DNA from 2 places in the Holdemania filiformis genome. Region 1 is predicted to be linked to the other one. Evidence: a T-box and tRNA genes for the amino acid it is inferred to sense, from the RefSeq annotation. Region 1 holds a T-box; the other holds one or more tRNA genes.
The links. The T-box of region 1 lies ahead of leuS (leucine--tRNA ligase). A T-box ahead of a tRNA ligase gene usually reads a tRNA of that ligase, here a tRNA-Leu.

Region 1 (8,192 bases):
GTTCAAACGGAAAGCTGCCGCTGGTCCGGTTGTGGATTAAGATGCGGGTTCGGCACAGCGTCCAGTAGACTGCTTCCAGATGCAGCGCCAGAATCTGCAACAGGGCGAAGAAACTGGTCGGCTGATAGAAGCATAGGGAGAGCGCTGTCGTCAGCAAGCATCCCGCCCAGAGTCTGCTTTCGCGGCTGGCGGGCCGGTCTAAACGGTTTGCGCCGTGACTGACCAGGAACAAATAGAGCAGCGTGAAGATGACCACGGCCGGGTTGCGGTAGGTCATCAGACGGAAGTCTTCAAAGCCCATCGCGTAACCGACGTACAGAAACGCCATGGGGAAACTGAGGATCGCCGCGGCAGACCAGGAGAACCTCATGGCCGTCTTTTCAGACGCGCTGCTTACCGGCCGGCTTTCGCTCATTTTCCTGCCTCCCGTCTGAATTCCAGCAGATCGCCCGGCTGACAATCCAGCACGTCGCAGATCTTGCATAACGTTTCAAATTTAATGCCTTTCGCTTTGCCGTTTTTCAAGATCGACACATTCGCCATTGTGATGCCGATCCGTTCGGATAATTCGGTCACGCTCATCTTGCGCTTTGCCAGCATGACGTCTAATGTTACATTGATTTCCATAGGCTTACACCATCAATTCGTTTTCCGTCTGAATCTGTTCGGCGATTGTAACCAGATAAGCGAGCGTGTAGGCGGCCACGGCGATCAACCCGCCCAAAGCCATGATTCCCAATCCGCCCAGCATCAGAACCGGATGCAGGATGTTGAGGAACAGCGCGTAAAGGCAGCAGATCAAGCACAGCGCGGTGTCAAAGAGCGCCAGCTTGCAGATCCAGCGCAGACCTTCGGCGTTTTCATGGCAGAACGAACGGTTGCGGCCGATCCGCGTGCAGATCCGCCAGAATAAGATCAGCGCGATATACAGGATCACGGCTGCCGTGACGGACAACAGCTGCAGCGGCAGTTCTTCATTCAGCGTCCGATGGTAGAATAAAATCAACTGATGAAGCAGACTCGGAATGCAAAGTCCAAAGAAAACAAGTCCCAGGGCCGCCAGAATAACGACGAACAGTTTAAGCAGAAACGCTAGTTTTTTATTGTCCATAACATCAACCTCATTTCTGCTTTGATTATAACAGGAAAATCTTGAGAATCAATATAAATTTATTGTTAGACAATAAATAATTATCGAATATCAATCTGCTTGTACAGCTTGGAAAGTTGATCCGCGACGTGATAAAGAAAAATCCGGATCCTTTTATTCGATCCGGATGGGTTTGATTTTTTATTTTCGCTAACAGCTGCGAATGAGCTCGGCAACCGCTTTTTTATCGTCGTTGGACAAAATTTCGATCATTGTTTCATACGAGATTTCCTGATTGTCCGGGCAGCTCAGATAGCCCAGATAGCCTTGTGAATAACAGACAAGCACGTCTTTTTTCGGATCCAGGTTCTGCATATAACCGGAGAACAGCTCAAACGGATTAAAGATCAGCCGGAACGGCCCCAGACTGACGCGGGTGAATCGCACTTCATTCGGCAGCATCGCCAACATGCCGCGGTATTGTTCGACCATCTTCGCGCCGGTATGCAGCTCGCGGATTTCTTTTTCGCTCAAGCCTGCCGTGTCCATTTGATCAATGTCTAATGTTTTTAAGCCTTTGTGAATCGGCAGCGTCTGATCGCTCCAATCCAGCTTCAGCGGCTGCATCCGCGGAGTCAGCTTCATCATCTTTTCCCAAGCCGATACAATTTCATTCGCGAGCCGGATGACTTCATCGTAGTTCTTAGCCTGACGGGTAAACCGCGTCGATACGTCGCCGCACGGCCCCTGCAAGAACAGGAAGAATTCCTTCGGATAGCGCTGCTTCAGAATATCCAGCGCTGCACCCGGATAATCGGAGGACAGGTAGTCGGCATCCTCGGCGGAGATCGTCGGATGGCAGTTATAGATCAAGAAGTTGCCAATCCGCAGACCTTCTTTGAAAAAGCTCAGAACTCCGGCCAGAACAAATTGATCGCTGCCCTGAGACAGCCGGCAGCGGCCGACGCCAGTGAAATTGCGCACCTGATAGGAAACTGTCAGCTGTGCATCCTCGCTCATCCGGCAGTTTCTGACCAAGTTGAGCAGCTTGATATCCAGACTTTCAAGATAAGGGGTATTTTCTTCAATAAAACCCAGTGCGTTGCATAAGGAAGGGGCGTAATGCGTATGCGAACAGCTGAAAATGATCAGCGCATCTTCGCCGATCGACTGGCGCAGCGATTCCTCCATCCGCTCCTGGACATCCTGCGAAATCCCCAGTGAATCAAATGTAATCAAAATCACTTCCCGGCCGTCGTCCTGCATTCGCAGACAGCGGGCGTATAAGTCGCCGCGAACTTTATTCAGCGGTTCGGTCTGCGTCAAAAATCCAACCGGCAGGCAGCTGAAGGTGGGATTGATGCAGACTTGATTGTAACCAATTTTCACGTGATATCCCTCATTTCAAAATTAATTATAAAACGACTGGTTTGAAAGCGCAATCTTTTGTCCCGTTTTCGGGTGATTTGAAAGAAATCCGTCCGGAAACGACGCTGATACATTTTAGAAGAGGAAAGGAAAAGCCTGATAGGATTATGGCGCAATTCCGCTGTTTTATACGCCGTTTCGCATCCCAGGGCAGGTCTTCAATCTCGTTTTTGCGCCGCAGATTCTTTTCTTTTAACAAATAGGCGAACCTCATTGCCGCTGACAGAGGTGAGGAGGCTATAAGAAGAAAACGGGATTAAGAACAAGAAAAAACGGCGCGTCTTTCAACATGCCGTCAAACATAAGAACGTATCTTTACAATTCGATCGACTGGATCGCGATGCACCGCGGGCCGCCCTGGGTGATAAACGCGCAGGACAGATCGTACATGACACATTCGGCATTCGGAAACCGGTCTTTAACCTTCGCCAGAATCTTGTCGGCCTGTTCCTTACTGAACGCATGGGACACGCTGATCTGGACGCGGGCGTTCTGAACGTGTTCCTCCAGCTTGCCCAGAACCGATTTGACCGCTGCGTCAAAGCTGCGGCCCACGCCGAACTTTTCCAGCCGCCGGCCTTCTTCGGCCTGGATCATGATCGGCTGTAATTTCAACAGACCGCCCATGGCCGCCGCTACCGGCGTACACCGGCCGCCGCGCTTGAGATAACTGAAATCCTGCGGCAGTAAGAAGGACAAGCTCGTCGCTATTTTATTCTGGAGCGTTTCCAGGATTTCTTCAATCTGCCGGCCATCGCGAATCAGCCGCGCCGCCAAATCCACCAGATAACGATGCGGACCGCACAGCGTCTGGGAGTTCACCACATGAATCCGTTCCGGATGTTCCGTGTGCTGCCGCGCCGCTTCCGCCGTCTGATATGTTCCGGACAATCCGTCCGCCATTGAAATGACGAGGATTTCATCATCCGGATATTTTTCAAACAGCTCGACCAGTTCGCCCATCGAAGGCTGCGACGAGGAGGGGATGTAACCCGCTTTGATTAAACCTAGAAATGTCTCGGCGTCGATTTCTTCAAATTCACGGTAGGTTTTACCGTTAATTGTAACGCACAGCGGTGTGATATCGCAGGGCAGCGCCTTGCCTTCTTCGATGGAATAAAGCGTAGAGGAATCAGAAATTAATCGAATCATAGTTGAACTCTCTTTCTTTTGTAATAAATGGATTGGGGAATTTCATGCACTAAAGCAAAATGTAGGTCAGCACCGCGATGAAGTGGAAGAATGATCCTAGCAGGATGAACAGATGGAACAGTTCGTGAAAGCCCCACTGCTTTGACAGATCCGGCTTTTTAATCATGTAGATCACAGCGCCGATCGTGTAGGCAATTCCGCCCAGCGCGATCAGCGTCAGGCAGCCGGAGGGCATCTGCGAAAATCCGCTCCAGTCAAACAGCACGGCCCAGCCCATTGCCAGATACAGCAGCGTGTACAGTATCCGCGGCGCACTCAGCCAGCAGATCTTCGCGACGATGCCCGCCAGCGCGATCGCCCAGATCACAACCGCGAACGTAATGCCTTCCTGGCCCGGCAGATAAGTCAGGCACAGCGGTGTGTAGGTGCCGGCGATCAGCACATAGATCATCGAGTGGTCCAGCTTGCGGAACAACGTGTGATGCGGATGATCCCAGCTCAGCGTGTGATAATAGCTGGAAGCGCTGTACAGCGCGATCATCGAAGCGCTGAATACGCAGCAGGCCAGAATCGTTTTAAGCGAACGTTGGTTCGCGATCCCGGCGGCGACAAATATCACCGTAGCAATCACGCCGAAGCAGGCACCGAGAAAATGAGTGTAGCTGCTGATCGGATCCTGAACATCTTTAAACCAACGAAACATAATATCAACTCCCTTTTTGATCTAGTTATCAAAACTAGATCACATAAACATCATATCATATTGATGAGGAACTTCAACTACAAATCTTGGTTTTTGTCTAAGCGTTTGCTTATTCCCTTGTTCATTTTCTTATTGTAGCCGTTTTGATAGAAATTGAAAAGCCTTTCTGTTATTTTTTTTAATGATCGCAGGCCTGAAAATGTCAACTCAAGAAAACCTTTCATAAAAAAGAAACAACGATGAAAACCCTTGCTTTTCAGGCAAGATTTGATTGACTTAAAACGGGGATTTTGTTATCCTTGAATAAGCGATGAAAAGGAATAGTAATTCTACCGTCTGACCGATCAGAGAGCCGGTGTCAGGTGCAAACCGGCGGCAGACCCGAATGAACTGACCTTGGAGCTGAATCTGAAATCAAGGATTCCGTGACTTCCTGCGTTAAAGGAAAAAGAGGGGCACAGAAGGGATCTTTTCTGTGAACTAAGGTGGTACCGCGCGCTGACGTCCTTAGATGAAGGGCGTTTTTTATTTGTTTGAGAAAGGATGAATTTTATGAGCTACGATCACAAGCGTATTGAGACAAAATGGCAGAAGGTATGGGAGGAAAACAAAACATTCACAACCGATGCCTGGGACTTCTCCAAACCGAAGTTTTACGCGTTGGACATGTTCCCGTATCCGTCGGGGGTGGGCCTGCATGCCGGCCATCCGGAGGGCTACACGGCGACCGACATCGTCAGCCGCATGAAGCGCATGCAGGGGTACAACGTACTCCATCCGATGGGTTTTGACAGCTTTGGTCTGCCGGCGGAGCAGTATGCGATCCAGACCGGCAACAATCCCAACGGCTTCACACTGAAAAATATCGAAACATTTAAGCGTCAGCTGAAAATGCTGGGCTTCAGCTACGACTGGGACCGCGAGGTATCGACATGCGATCCTTCGTTCTACAAATGGACGCAGTGGATATTCAAGCAGCTGTTTGAAAGCGGTCTGGCGAAGTGCGTCGAAATGCCGGTCAACTGGTGCGAGGAATTGGGCACCGTTCTGGCCAACGACGAGGTCATCGACGGCAAGAGCGAGCGCGGCGGTTATCCGGTTGTGCGCAAGAACATGCGCCAGTGGGTCATCGACATCGTACAGTATGCCGAGCGGCTTTTGGAAGGTCTGGACGAGGTGGACTGGCCGGAATCCACAAAGGAAATGCAGCGCAACTGGATCGGCAAGTCGATCGGCGCGCTGGTGGATTTTCAGGTTGCGGGGCATGCGGAGCAATTCACGGTTTTCACAACCCGCTGCGACACGCTGTTCGGCGCGACATACTGCGTTTTAGCGCCGGAGCACGCGCTGGTCGATCAGATCACGACACCGGCGCAGAAAGCGGCGATCGAGGAGTACAAGCGGCAGTGCGCGACGAAATCGGATCTGGAACGCACGGAATTAAATAAAGAGAAAACCGGCGTCTTCACCGGCGCGTACGCGATCAATCCAGTCAACGGCAAGCAGATTCCGATCTGGATTTCCGATTATGTTCTGGCTACCTATGGCACGGGGGCGATCATGGCGGTGCCGGCTCATGACGACCGTGACTATGCCTTCGCTAAGAAGTTTGGTTTGGAAATCATTCCGGTACTGGAAGGCGGCAACGTCGCCGAGGAAGCCTGGACTCAGGACGGCGTGCATATCAACTCGGAATTCTTAAACGGCATGAACAAGCAGGACGCGATTGACACAATGATCCAGTGGCTAAGCGAGCATCACTGCGGTCAGAAAAAAGTCAATTACCGGCTGCGCGAATGGATTTTCGCCCGCCAGCGTTACTGGGGCGAGCCGATTCCGATCGTTCATTTGGATAACGGCGATACCGTCGCGTTAAGCGATGATCAGCTGCCGTTGTTACTGCCGGATCTCAACGATTACAGTCCGTCAAAAACCGGCGCTTCGCCGCTGGAGAAAGCACCGGATTGGGTGAATGTGGAAGTGAACGGCGTCCAGGGCCGCCGCGAAACGAGCACGATGCCGGGCAGCGCCGGCAGCAGCTGGTATTTCCTGCGTTACATCGATCCGCACAATGAGAAGGAACTGGCTGATCCGGAGCTGTTAAAACACTGGATGCCGGTCGATCTGTATATCGGCGGTCCGGAGCATGCGGTCGGACATCTGCTTTACAGCCGGATGTGGAACAATTTCCTGTATGATAAGGGCGTCGTCCCGGTCAAGGAGCCGTTCCACAAGCTTGTCCATCAGGGCATGATCCTCGGCTCCAACGGGATTAAAATGGGCAAACGATTCCCGGAATATGTCGTCGATCCGAATGTCATCGTCGAGAAGTACGGCGCGGATACGCTGCGGCTGTACGAAATGTTTATGGGACCGTTAGAGGCCAGCAAGCCATGGAGTGAAAAGGGTGTCGACGCTTCGCGCAAATGGCTGGAACGCGTCTGGCGTTTAGTCATGGAACAGCCGGAGAAAGTCACAGATGAACCGACGCCGCAGCTGGACTACGCGTACCACTTTACCGTAAAGAAGGTCACGGAGGATATAGAAACGCTGAATTTCAATACGGCGATTTCACAGATGATGATTTTTGTCAACGAATGCTACCGCGCCGAGAAGATCAACCGCGAAATGCTTTTGGGCTTCATCAAGCTGCTGAGTCCGTTTGCGCCGCATCTGGGCGAGGAAATGTACCAGTCTTTAACCGGCGCGGAAACGATCGCTTATGAAAGCTGGCCGACCTATGACGAAGCGAAGTTGGTGAAAAATGAAACGGAAGTCGTCGTTCAGGTCAACGGCAAACTGCGCGGCAAGTTCATGACGCCGGTGGACGCCGGGGAAGACGAGCTGAAAGAAAAGGCGTTAGCCGTTGAGAATGTTCAGCCGTTTATCGAAGGCAAGACGATCCGCAAGATCATTGTGATCAAGGGTAAGGTCGTCAACATCGTCGCGAATTAATGAGAGAACAAAGCCAGGCCTGAATGAACCTGGCTTTCTTTATTAAGTGCGGTCATGCGTGCCGATTTGATTTTGGATTCAACAAAAGGGAGGGACAGGCATGGAAATCACGATGATCGCGGCGCTGGATGAAGTCGGAGGGCTGGGCAAAGCCGGCCGAATGCCGTGGCATTGCCCGGCGGATCTGCGTCAGTTTCAGGCCTATACAATGGAGAAACTACTGTTGATGGGCAGGAAGACGGCTGAGCCGCTGCGCCGCAGACTTTCGGGCCGGCAGCTGATTATCCAAAGCCGAACAGTGAAGGATCCGGACTTTCCCGTCGTCCGCACCGTGAATGAAGCGCTGGCTTGGATGGTTGAACATCCGGAATATGACGAGCTGGTGATCGGCGGGGGCGGGGAAATCTATGCCTTATGGCTGCCCTATGCCGCCCATCTGCGGATAAGCCGGATAGCCGGTCGGTTTGACTGCGATACGTTCTTTCCAAAGTGGGATCCGCAGGAATGGATTTGTCGTAAGCAAAGCGAGGAAGACGGCTTTCTCCTGGAAGAATGGGATAGAACGAAAAGAATAATAACGAGATAAGAGAAGAAACCAGCCGGGGAAGAAATTCCTCGGTTTTCTTTTGAATCGGGGGAACAATCTGAACAAAGGCCGCAGCAAGGGTAGTCGATTCTTAAAACGAGCGGAATCGAATCAGGACTTCGCAGGTCAGTTTTTTCAGATAAGCGGTCTTTTCTTTTTTCAGAGTTTCCATGTCGCAATGACTCAGCAGCTGCATCAGGTAGATCTCGGCAACCCGAAGTTTCAACAAAGATGAAAAATCAAGCATACAAAAAAGGACTGCATAGATTTTATTACCT
Region 2 (8,192 bases), on a different contig from region 1:
CATCGGTTCATCAATCTTCAGCAGCGGACAGGTTACCGTCTGTTTCACAAGATCCGCGCTTTCGCCGACAGACGAACATTGATTTAAGATCAGATCCACCCCCATCGACTGCGCCGCCTGCCCATACAGGCACATTCTTCCAATGATCCCCGGCGTGATTCCATTGTTGCGCTTAACTTCCTCCAATAAACTATCGTCGATGATGTTGATCATTTCCACCTCCGGCAAAAGCTCGGCAAACAGCGCTTTCAATTCGTTCAAGGAAACCGGACTGGTATGAATAACCGCGACTTTCTGCATAATGTTCTCCTCCTTTATGCTTTGCTTTCATTGTACAAGAAAGCCGGATATCCGGAGTAAAACAAGCGGTCAGAATAATCCTTGCATTTTTCACTTGTTTTGGACTTTGTTTTTGTTTATCGTCAAAGCTCGTTCTGATCGTCTTCTTTTTTTAGATTATCAGCTTTTCAATTCATTGATCATCATTTCGTTCTTTGACATCCTGGGTCTGCTTTTTTCTTACTCTTATGGAATATCTTTGAGTTCCTGCCGAATCGTAATTTTCTTACGAAATTCTTCATAAGTTTTTCCGATAGTTTTTAAATAAATCTGATATACTGTATTTACAAACGCAAATATGCTGCACAGGAGGTTTACTTTATGAATGATCATGAAGAATATGATCCGATACTAATGTTTTTTATCACCTTCTTTTTCGGAGGTTTCGGCGTCCATCATTTCATCCGCAGACACTACGGATTGGGCGTCTTGTATTTCTTTACGTTCGGCGTCATGGGGATCGGCTGGCTGATCGATACGATCCGGGCCTTTGTCGCGATGTTCAAGACCAGCAGCGAACCGCAGACCGGAGGACACCGCTGTCGCCAATGCGGACGCCGCATCGAGCCTAACCGTGATTCCTCTTTATGCCGGCATTGCGAGGAACAGATGGAACAGGACTACCTGCAGATCTCCAAGCATTTCACCCGCGTCATCGATGAAGTTGAAAAAGGGCAGCCGCATTTAGAGGACTATCTGCGCCGCTTTGACATTCTGAACAAAGACGTTGAACAGATGTGGGATTTAGCTCAGGACATCGACGTGGAACCTCCATTCCACCAAAGTGATCTGCGGAAAGCGATGGATCGCAAATTCGCCGAAGCCGTCAGCACGCGGATTTCGATGGCACTGGAAAAATCTCAGATTACGATGGATACGCTCAAACTGAAACAGGAATTAATGGCATTGACCGAAGAACTGATCGACTGCAAATATCATTTTCCGAAATACGCTGAACTGATTGCGCCGATGATTGAAAAAACAAAAGAAACGTTGAACAAAATCTAAAATTCACACAGGAAGGACGACAAGGAAGTCGTCTTTTTCTCTAGAATTTCGCTAAAACCTTTGACATCCGGAGATGGATCCGCTATAATATAAAAGCACTTGGAGAATTGGCCGAGTGGTTTAAGGCACCATCTTGGAAAGGTGGCGAAGTGGCAACGCTTCCGTGAGTTCGAATCTCATGTTCTCCGCCATGTGTAAATAAAGGCTTAACCAAGCCTTTTTTCTTTATTTTCTCAGGTATTTTTTATCAATCCTTAAGAATTGACACACCGCTTTTGTGCTATGCTAAAGATAGTTTCTAAAAGGAGGAATTGGCATTGGATTTTATGATAATGCAGTGGATCACGCAGGTCTTTCAATCCCCGGTGATGACGGCGGTTATGCGCTTTATTACCGGCTGGGGAAATTTAGGCGCGCTGTGGATCTGTTTCGCATTTTATTTTTACTTTATCAAAAAGGATCGCCGAACGGCAGCGTTTCTGCTTCTGGCCGTTATCCTGACCTGGTCGCTGAATGATTTAGTGATCAAACAGCTGGTCGACCGCCCACGGCCGTTTATGACGCATGCCGAACTCCCGGCGTTAATCACGATGCCGACGTCCAGCTCGTTTCCTTCCGGCCATACCGCCACCTCGTTTGCGGCGATGATGATTTTATTCGCTTATGGCGGGTCCTATAGATGGATGGGATTAGGCAGTGCGGTTTTGATCGCCTTCTCGCGGATTTATCTGCATGTTCATTATCCATCCGACGTTCTGGCAGGCTGTCTTGTCGGGATCTGCATCGGCGCTTTGCTTGTTCGTCTGATGAAACAGCGCGGCGGCAAACTTGCATCGGCAACCGGGGAAAAGTGCTAATTTCCCCTTGATTTCACTCTGGGGATCAGATATAATAAATAAGCACATGAATTCCCCAGGTGGCGAAATTGGTAGACGCAAACGACTCAAAATCGTTCGGTAGTGATACCATGCCGGTTCGAGTCCGGCCCCGGGGACCATTAAAAAGACAATCAGACGCAAGTCTGATTTTTTTGTATCTGAGCTTGTATTGATGCCAGCTTTGTCCATTTAGTCATCGCCGTCTATTCTTAAGTTATTTCTTCTTGTTAAACCTTCTATTTTATTTTTCTTAACATTTCATGACGCCGGATCTCTTCGGACCTCGTTTCTGATATACTTAGTTTACAATAAGGAATTCTGCGGAGGTGTCCCATGAAGCAATTTTATTCTATTGTATTCTGTGTTTTGTTTACTGCAGCCTGCGGCCCTAATGACAAACCGGATACCGCCTCTCTGGGATTGTCTGCCGCTCCCGCTCCTTCTGCCAGTGTTCTCGCTTGTTCTTATACCGATGCCTATGCACAGCTGGATCCTGATTCGATTCGGGTGCAGAATCAGCTTTTAGAATTCTCTCCCGGTGCTTTTGAACATGAAACGCTGCTGTCAGCCAGTACCGATGTCGTTATAGCGACAGTCTGTTCGATCGAAGGCGGGAGTACCTACAATGAAAGTAAACAAACTACAATAGCGCCTTATACCTATGGAACGCTGACGATTCTCGAAAGCGTGAAAGGTGATCTATCTTCGGGGCAAACTATTCATTTCACCCGCAGCGGAGGGATTGTCCCGGTTGATGACTATCTCCGGAGTTTAGAGACCGCTCAACGAGAAGCCTTTGCTTCTGCCGCTGAAAAGCCGGCTTATATCAAACAAAAGGTGGATGGAGATATCGACATCGAAGTTGGAAAAACCTATTCAATCTATCTGTCTGATGACGAGGTCTATCAAACTCAATCCAGTTCTTACGCAATCCTCGGCCATCAGGGTGGTTTGCGTGAGATCCGTAACAGCGAGAATCTACCAGTGACTCCGGAAACTTCGTTTTCGAATCTTGAAGCTTATCAATTGACAACTGACAGCTGGGAATCTTTGAATCTTCTCTTCAGCGATTAACACCGCCCGTGGAATAAGAAAGGAATTGATATCTTTCAATGATGAAAAAAATCAGATTCTGGATCTGCGCGATCTTTGCTTATTGTCTGTTTTTCCGTCTGACCCTAATTCTTTGCGCCATGACGCTCGAAAAAGTAATTGTCGATCTTTTCTTGCTTAATACCCTGGTTATGCTTATTCTCGTCAGTCTGCCGTTCATGTTTACAGGGCTAGCGATGTGGTGCCTGCGCCGCTATTTTCCCGGCTTATTTTAACAACGGTTACTCCGTGTACATCGGTCAGAAACGAATTTGCTTACGAAAAGCCCTTAAAAATGGTAAAATAGAGATAGAGATTCACCTTTTGAAAGGGGGAACGAGCTTCATGTTTAAAGAAAAGGATTATGTACGATATGGTTCGCGGGGAATATTTCAGGTTGAACAGATTATTAAAAAAGAGCTGAAACCGCGTCATCCTGAAACGTGCTATGTGCTCAGTTCCGTTTATGGCATTCACACGCAAATAGTAACACCGGCCTCCAATCCGCAGCTGCGGCGAGTCATGAACCGCGAAGAAATCGATCGGATGATCGATGAAATGCCGTTGTTGGAATCCGACTGGATTGACGATAAGCGCAAACGGGAGGAAACCTACCGCGCTATTTTAGAAGAAGGCAACGGGCGGAAATTGGCACAGCTGATCGTCTCCATTTATTCCCAGAAGCAGGATAAGCTGAAAGACCGAAAATCGTTGTCACGCACGGATGCGGAAATGTTGGAACGGGCAGAAGATCTGCTTCATGAGGAAATTTCCCTGTCGTACAAAATAAAAAAAGAAGAGGTTGCCGATTACCTCCTCAGCCGGCTCAAAGACAAATAAGCTAACAATCACGGAAAACAGTATCCGACGCTGAATTTTCCGTTTTTTTATGAACTTTGACCCCCGTGTGCGCTGATTCTTCTTCCTCGTCGTCAAACACATAATCATTGAGCTCCGGAAAGTCCAGAAATTCAGTCAATGTCATGTTGAAACCCAAGGCAATATGATGCAGCGTGCTGACGCGCGGATCCTTCGTATTGCCGCGAATGATATTGTCCAGCGTGGACTGACGTAAAGAGGACATCTTTGCCAGCCGGTGGATCGTAATTCCACCTCGCTGACGACATAGATCTTTAATACGGTTGATAAGCATCTCAGAATATTCCATGATCCGGTCCCCTTTCCCTTTTTAATCGCGGTCTTCCTCAATTATAAAAAGCCTCGGTCCTTATCATAACAAGTAAATGTCCAGTTTATACCCGAATATGGTTAATCATTCCCTTTCAGGATTAAAAAAGAATTTCCGTTTTTGAAAATTTTTCTGTAAACTTCTCTTGATCAGTCAAAAAAAGCGTACAGCTTCCGCGATACGCTCCTCTTCTTTTTATGATGTAGACCGTTTAAACAAATCCAGATACGAAACACCGTTTTCCGGTGCTGTGACGCCAAAGAAATCGCAGCATGTCGCGCCGTTGTCGGACATTGTGCGGCGTGTGCCAATTTTAACGCCTTCCAGTCCTTTGCGGTAAATCAGCAGCGGAACGCATTCGCGGGTATGCCGGCTGTTGCCGATATTGGGATCATTCCCATGATCGGCCTGAACGATCAAGATATCGTCTTCCGTCAGCCACGGCAGAATTTCCGCCAGTCCTGCATCTGCCTGTTCCAGAATCCGCCTGTATTCCGCACTGTCCTGCGAATGTCCCGCCAGATCGGTTTCCTGAACGTTCGTGCAGATAAAACCAGTGTCGGTATTTTTTACAGCGTCCAGCGTCAGCCGCATACATTCCGGCGTCGGGACACAGGAAATACTGGTGCCCAGATCGTTGGCGACGATATCCGCAACCTTGCCGATCAGCACGCAGGGAATCCCGGCCTTAGTCAGGATCGTCGGAACCTGGACATGTTGATTCACGCCATAGCCTAAATGGCGGCATTGATAACCCTGTTCATAAGATTTGGATTTTGCCGAAGCGATGCCGATGAACTGGCCGTTTTTAATTTCCTCGGCTGCATATAAATCCTGCATGGTATTCCCGGTTCCACCAAACACAATCACCCGGCCAACCGTTACCACCTCGCGCACCTGTTCCGCGATTTCTACTTCTTTTTCAAAAGAAATCAGATCCAGCGGAGCGGTCACATTGTAACACATGCCCAGATCCGCTTCCAGATTGTCCGCAACGGTGACGAAATCATCGCAAACCACATACCGCAGCCCCTGGCGTTCAATGATCTCGACATGATGGCCATTCGCTTTCAAATGCCGGGCAACAATGTCGACCTTCTGTTGGAACGGATGGACTTCCGGCCGCTTCGGCAGAGTCCCCATTATCTCCTGATGGCCCATAAACGTATCCGCGCCGAAATGCATCAGTTCACTTTTACCAAAATTGGCCTGAGGATTAAATTTCATCTGTGCGCTTTCACTTCCATACGCATTCATCAGTCCCAGTTTTTCCAGCGTTGGAAGCTTCAGATCCGGATGATCACGCAGGATACTGCGCAGCGTGTTCGCTTTTTCATCGCCCGGCCTGACAGTGGCAGCGTCGGCCATTGCCCCGATGCCGAAGCCGTCCAGCACCACGATAATAAATCGTTTACTCATCCGCTTCACCCCCGCGTTCAGGCTTCATTGGCTTCCTGAATGCTTTCTGCCAGGATTCTTAACACGGTATCCGCGCCGGAACGATTCGGATTAATGCGGATCATCGTGTCGCCATACCGCGGATCGGATTTCAGGAATGTCCCGGAGACGCGGTAAAACATCGGCGCCAGTTCGTACTTGGATTCCGCACCGACGGGATTCGGCAAAGCGCCGCGTTTTTCCGCCGCCGCCAGCACTTTTTTCGCGATCGGGGTATCCAATTCGACGAGCAGCACCTTCGACTGAGCGTTGGCAATGTAGGCGTTCTTAATGCCCTTGACCTCGCCTGCCTGAATCCGCCGGAGAGCGTCCTTGACCGCTGCGTCCGTCAGCGCCAGCATCACCGGCGCGTAAGTCAGGCCGCGCAGCACTTCCAACGCTTCCCAGCCCTGCGTCTGACAGCCGCCGGAATAGTGCATCTTGCGGATCCGGTCTACAATCGCTTTCCTGCCGACGACGCAGCCGATCCCTTCCGGCCCCTGAAGCTTAAACGTCGAGAAGCAGGAAACGTCCGCGCCGCATTCGCAGCCAATTTTATCAACCTTCATAACGCCGTAGTTATCATCAATTAAAACTGGAATGTCCGCCGTATGCTTGATTGTCTTAATCACGTCCGCCAGAGAATAACCATCATCAATCTTCTGCCGGCTGTGCTGAACCAGCGCCCCGCGGATATCCGGATTTTCCCGCAGCGTTTGCACAATCGCCGCGTTGTCGTTGAAATCAGCCTGAACAGGAATCAGACCGAACATTTCAAAACTGGTCTGCGTCGTTGAATACGCCGGAGCCTTGTGAATCAGAATCTTCTGACCGCATTCGATCATTGCGCTTAAGCCGTAGCGGATCGCGCCGGTACCGCTGCCGCGGACTAAGATGCAGTCCTCCGCGCCGAAGAATTCCGCAATTGTCTGTTCCGCTTTTCGCGTCGTTTCCGGCTGGTTGCCTGGCTGATGCACGCCCAGATCGCCGCGCGTCAGACTTTCCGCACCGCGGAAATGGTGCGTGATGCAGTCAACCAACTTAAACTGCTTCTGCATCGCCTGTTCTAAGGTCATATTTTCTAATGGATATACGTTCATACTACCCTCCTAAATTTCATAGCCGTCTATAAAATAGTTGTTCAGATCCAGAAAATACCGTTCGATCAGTTCGTCGTGCGCTTCCTCAATCCGCTCGCCCAGACAGAGCAGCCGCGCGATTTTATCCGGTTTGCTTTCACACATCAAGAGTGTCGCGGTGCCCAGCGCTGACTGAGGCAGCGACAAGGCCGTAGCGCCGGCCAGATTGCATACCCGGACATACCCCTTGCCCGCCGCCCGCTGAAGACTGCGGGTACGTTCGTCGAAATGGCCGAACAGCGAATCGCCGAAGCCTTCCAGATCGATTGGTCCCTCGGTGATCATAAAGACGTCGCAGCGGCTCAGAACTTCCTGCAAAAAATCCGTCAGTTCAGCGCGTGGTGCGGCCGGATCCTTGATCGCAATGACCTGTGCGTCAATTCCGGGATATTCCCGATCCGCGAAAACGAGGCCTGCCGACGCCGCGGGCGTGATGCCGATCGCCGCCTTGATCGCCCGGTATAATATCTTTTTGTCCCGGGCCATAAACCCGATCGAATTGCCAACCGTGATGTTGTCGGTGTTCGGCTTGAGATGCTGCGGACGATCCGCTTCAATCCGCTTAGAGATAAAACTTATGATATTCAGACTGATCGCGGGCGCCAGGACGCTGCCCCCGCCGTCGTTGCCGATGCCCAAATCATTGATCCCCGCGAACACATTGATCGCCGTACCGGACGAAGAACCGGACATGTACCGGCCGCTGATCGGATTGATCAGCTGAGTATCGACGGCGCGGCCCGCCAGCTGCGACTTCTTGTCGATCGTATGCAGCGTGAAGCCCGCAGGTTCCAATTTGTGCATCAATGTATTCGGGATGGAACGGACATTCTTAATTCCGACCAGAAGCTTATCCGGATCTCCATCCAGCACCTGGACGATTGATCCGTAAGGATTCAATAACGCCGTTTTATGCTGCAGCAAATAGTTCTCTTTCATTTTGATCTACTCCCAATTCACCGGAATTTCCCGGCCCTGACTGTCAAAAATCCCGCTGATGCGCGGATGCCCCTGACCGAGCCCCTCAACGATCGCGACATGGCTGCGGGTCGTGAAAATCTGAGCCCGGAAACACATCAGCGCGGTATCGGAAACCGTGCAGTTGTGATC

Region 2: it has a tRNA-Leu gene. The T-box ahead of leuS (leucine--tRNA ligase) is inferred to sense a tRNA for this amino acid. The anticodon was not compared.

Annotation. Positions count from the first base shown of each region.
Region 1 is NZ_QRUP01000028.1:20,212-28,403, reverse strand. It holds gene DWY25_RS16140 (DUF4153 domain-containing protein) at 1-415, opposite strand, end outside; gene DWY25_RS16135 (helix-turn-helix domain-containing protein) at 412-627, opposite strand; gene DWY25_RS16130 (DUF2975 domain-containing protein) at 632-1,111, opposite strand; gene DWY25_RS16125 (hypothetical protein) at 1,301-2,479, opposite strand; gene DWY25_RS16120 (DegV family protein) at 2,834-3,670, opposite strand; gene trhA (PAQR family membrane homeostasis protein TrhA) at 3,720-4,373, opposite strand; T-box leader at 4,675-4,885, shown strand; gene leuS (leucine--tRNA ligase) at 4,926-7,328, shown strand; gene DWY25_RS16105 (dihydrofolate reductase) at 7,429-7,914, shown strand; gene DWY25_RS16100 (BglG family transcription antiterminator) at 8,006-8,192, opposite strand, start outside.
Region 2 is NZ_QRUP01000009.1:33,482-41,673, reverse strand. It holds gene DWY25_RS08615 (aspartate/glutamate racemase family protein) at 1-300, opposite strand, end outside; gene DWY25_RS08610 (TM2 domain-containing protein) at 661-1,347, shown strand; tRNA gene DWY25_RS08605 (tRNA-Ser) at 1,449-1,538, shown strand; gene DWY25_RS08600 (phosphatase PAP2 family protein) at 1,674-2,204, shown strand; tRNA gene DWY25_RS08595 (tRNA-Leu) at 2,258-2,344, shown strand; gene DWY25_RS08590 (hypothetical protein) at 2,559-3,299, shown strand; gene DWY25_RS08580 (CarD family transcriptional regulator) at 3,663-4,157, shown strand; gene DWY25_RS08575 (helix-turn-helix domain-containing protein) at 4,159-4,485, opposite strand; gene DWY25_RS08570 (phosphopentomutase) at 4,702-5,925, opposite strand; gene DWY25_RS08565 (aminotransferase class V-fold PLP-dependent enzyme) at 5,943-7,043, opposite strand; gene DWY25_RS08560 (amidase) at 7,053-8,021, opposite strand; gene DWY25_RS08555 (alanine racemase) at 8,028-8,192, opposite strand, start outside.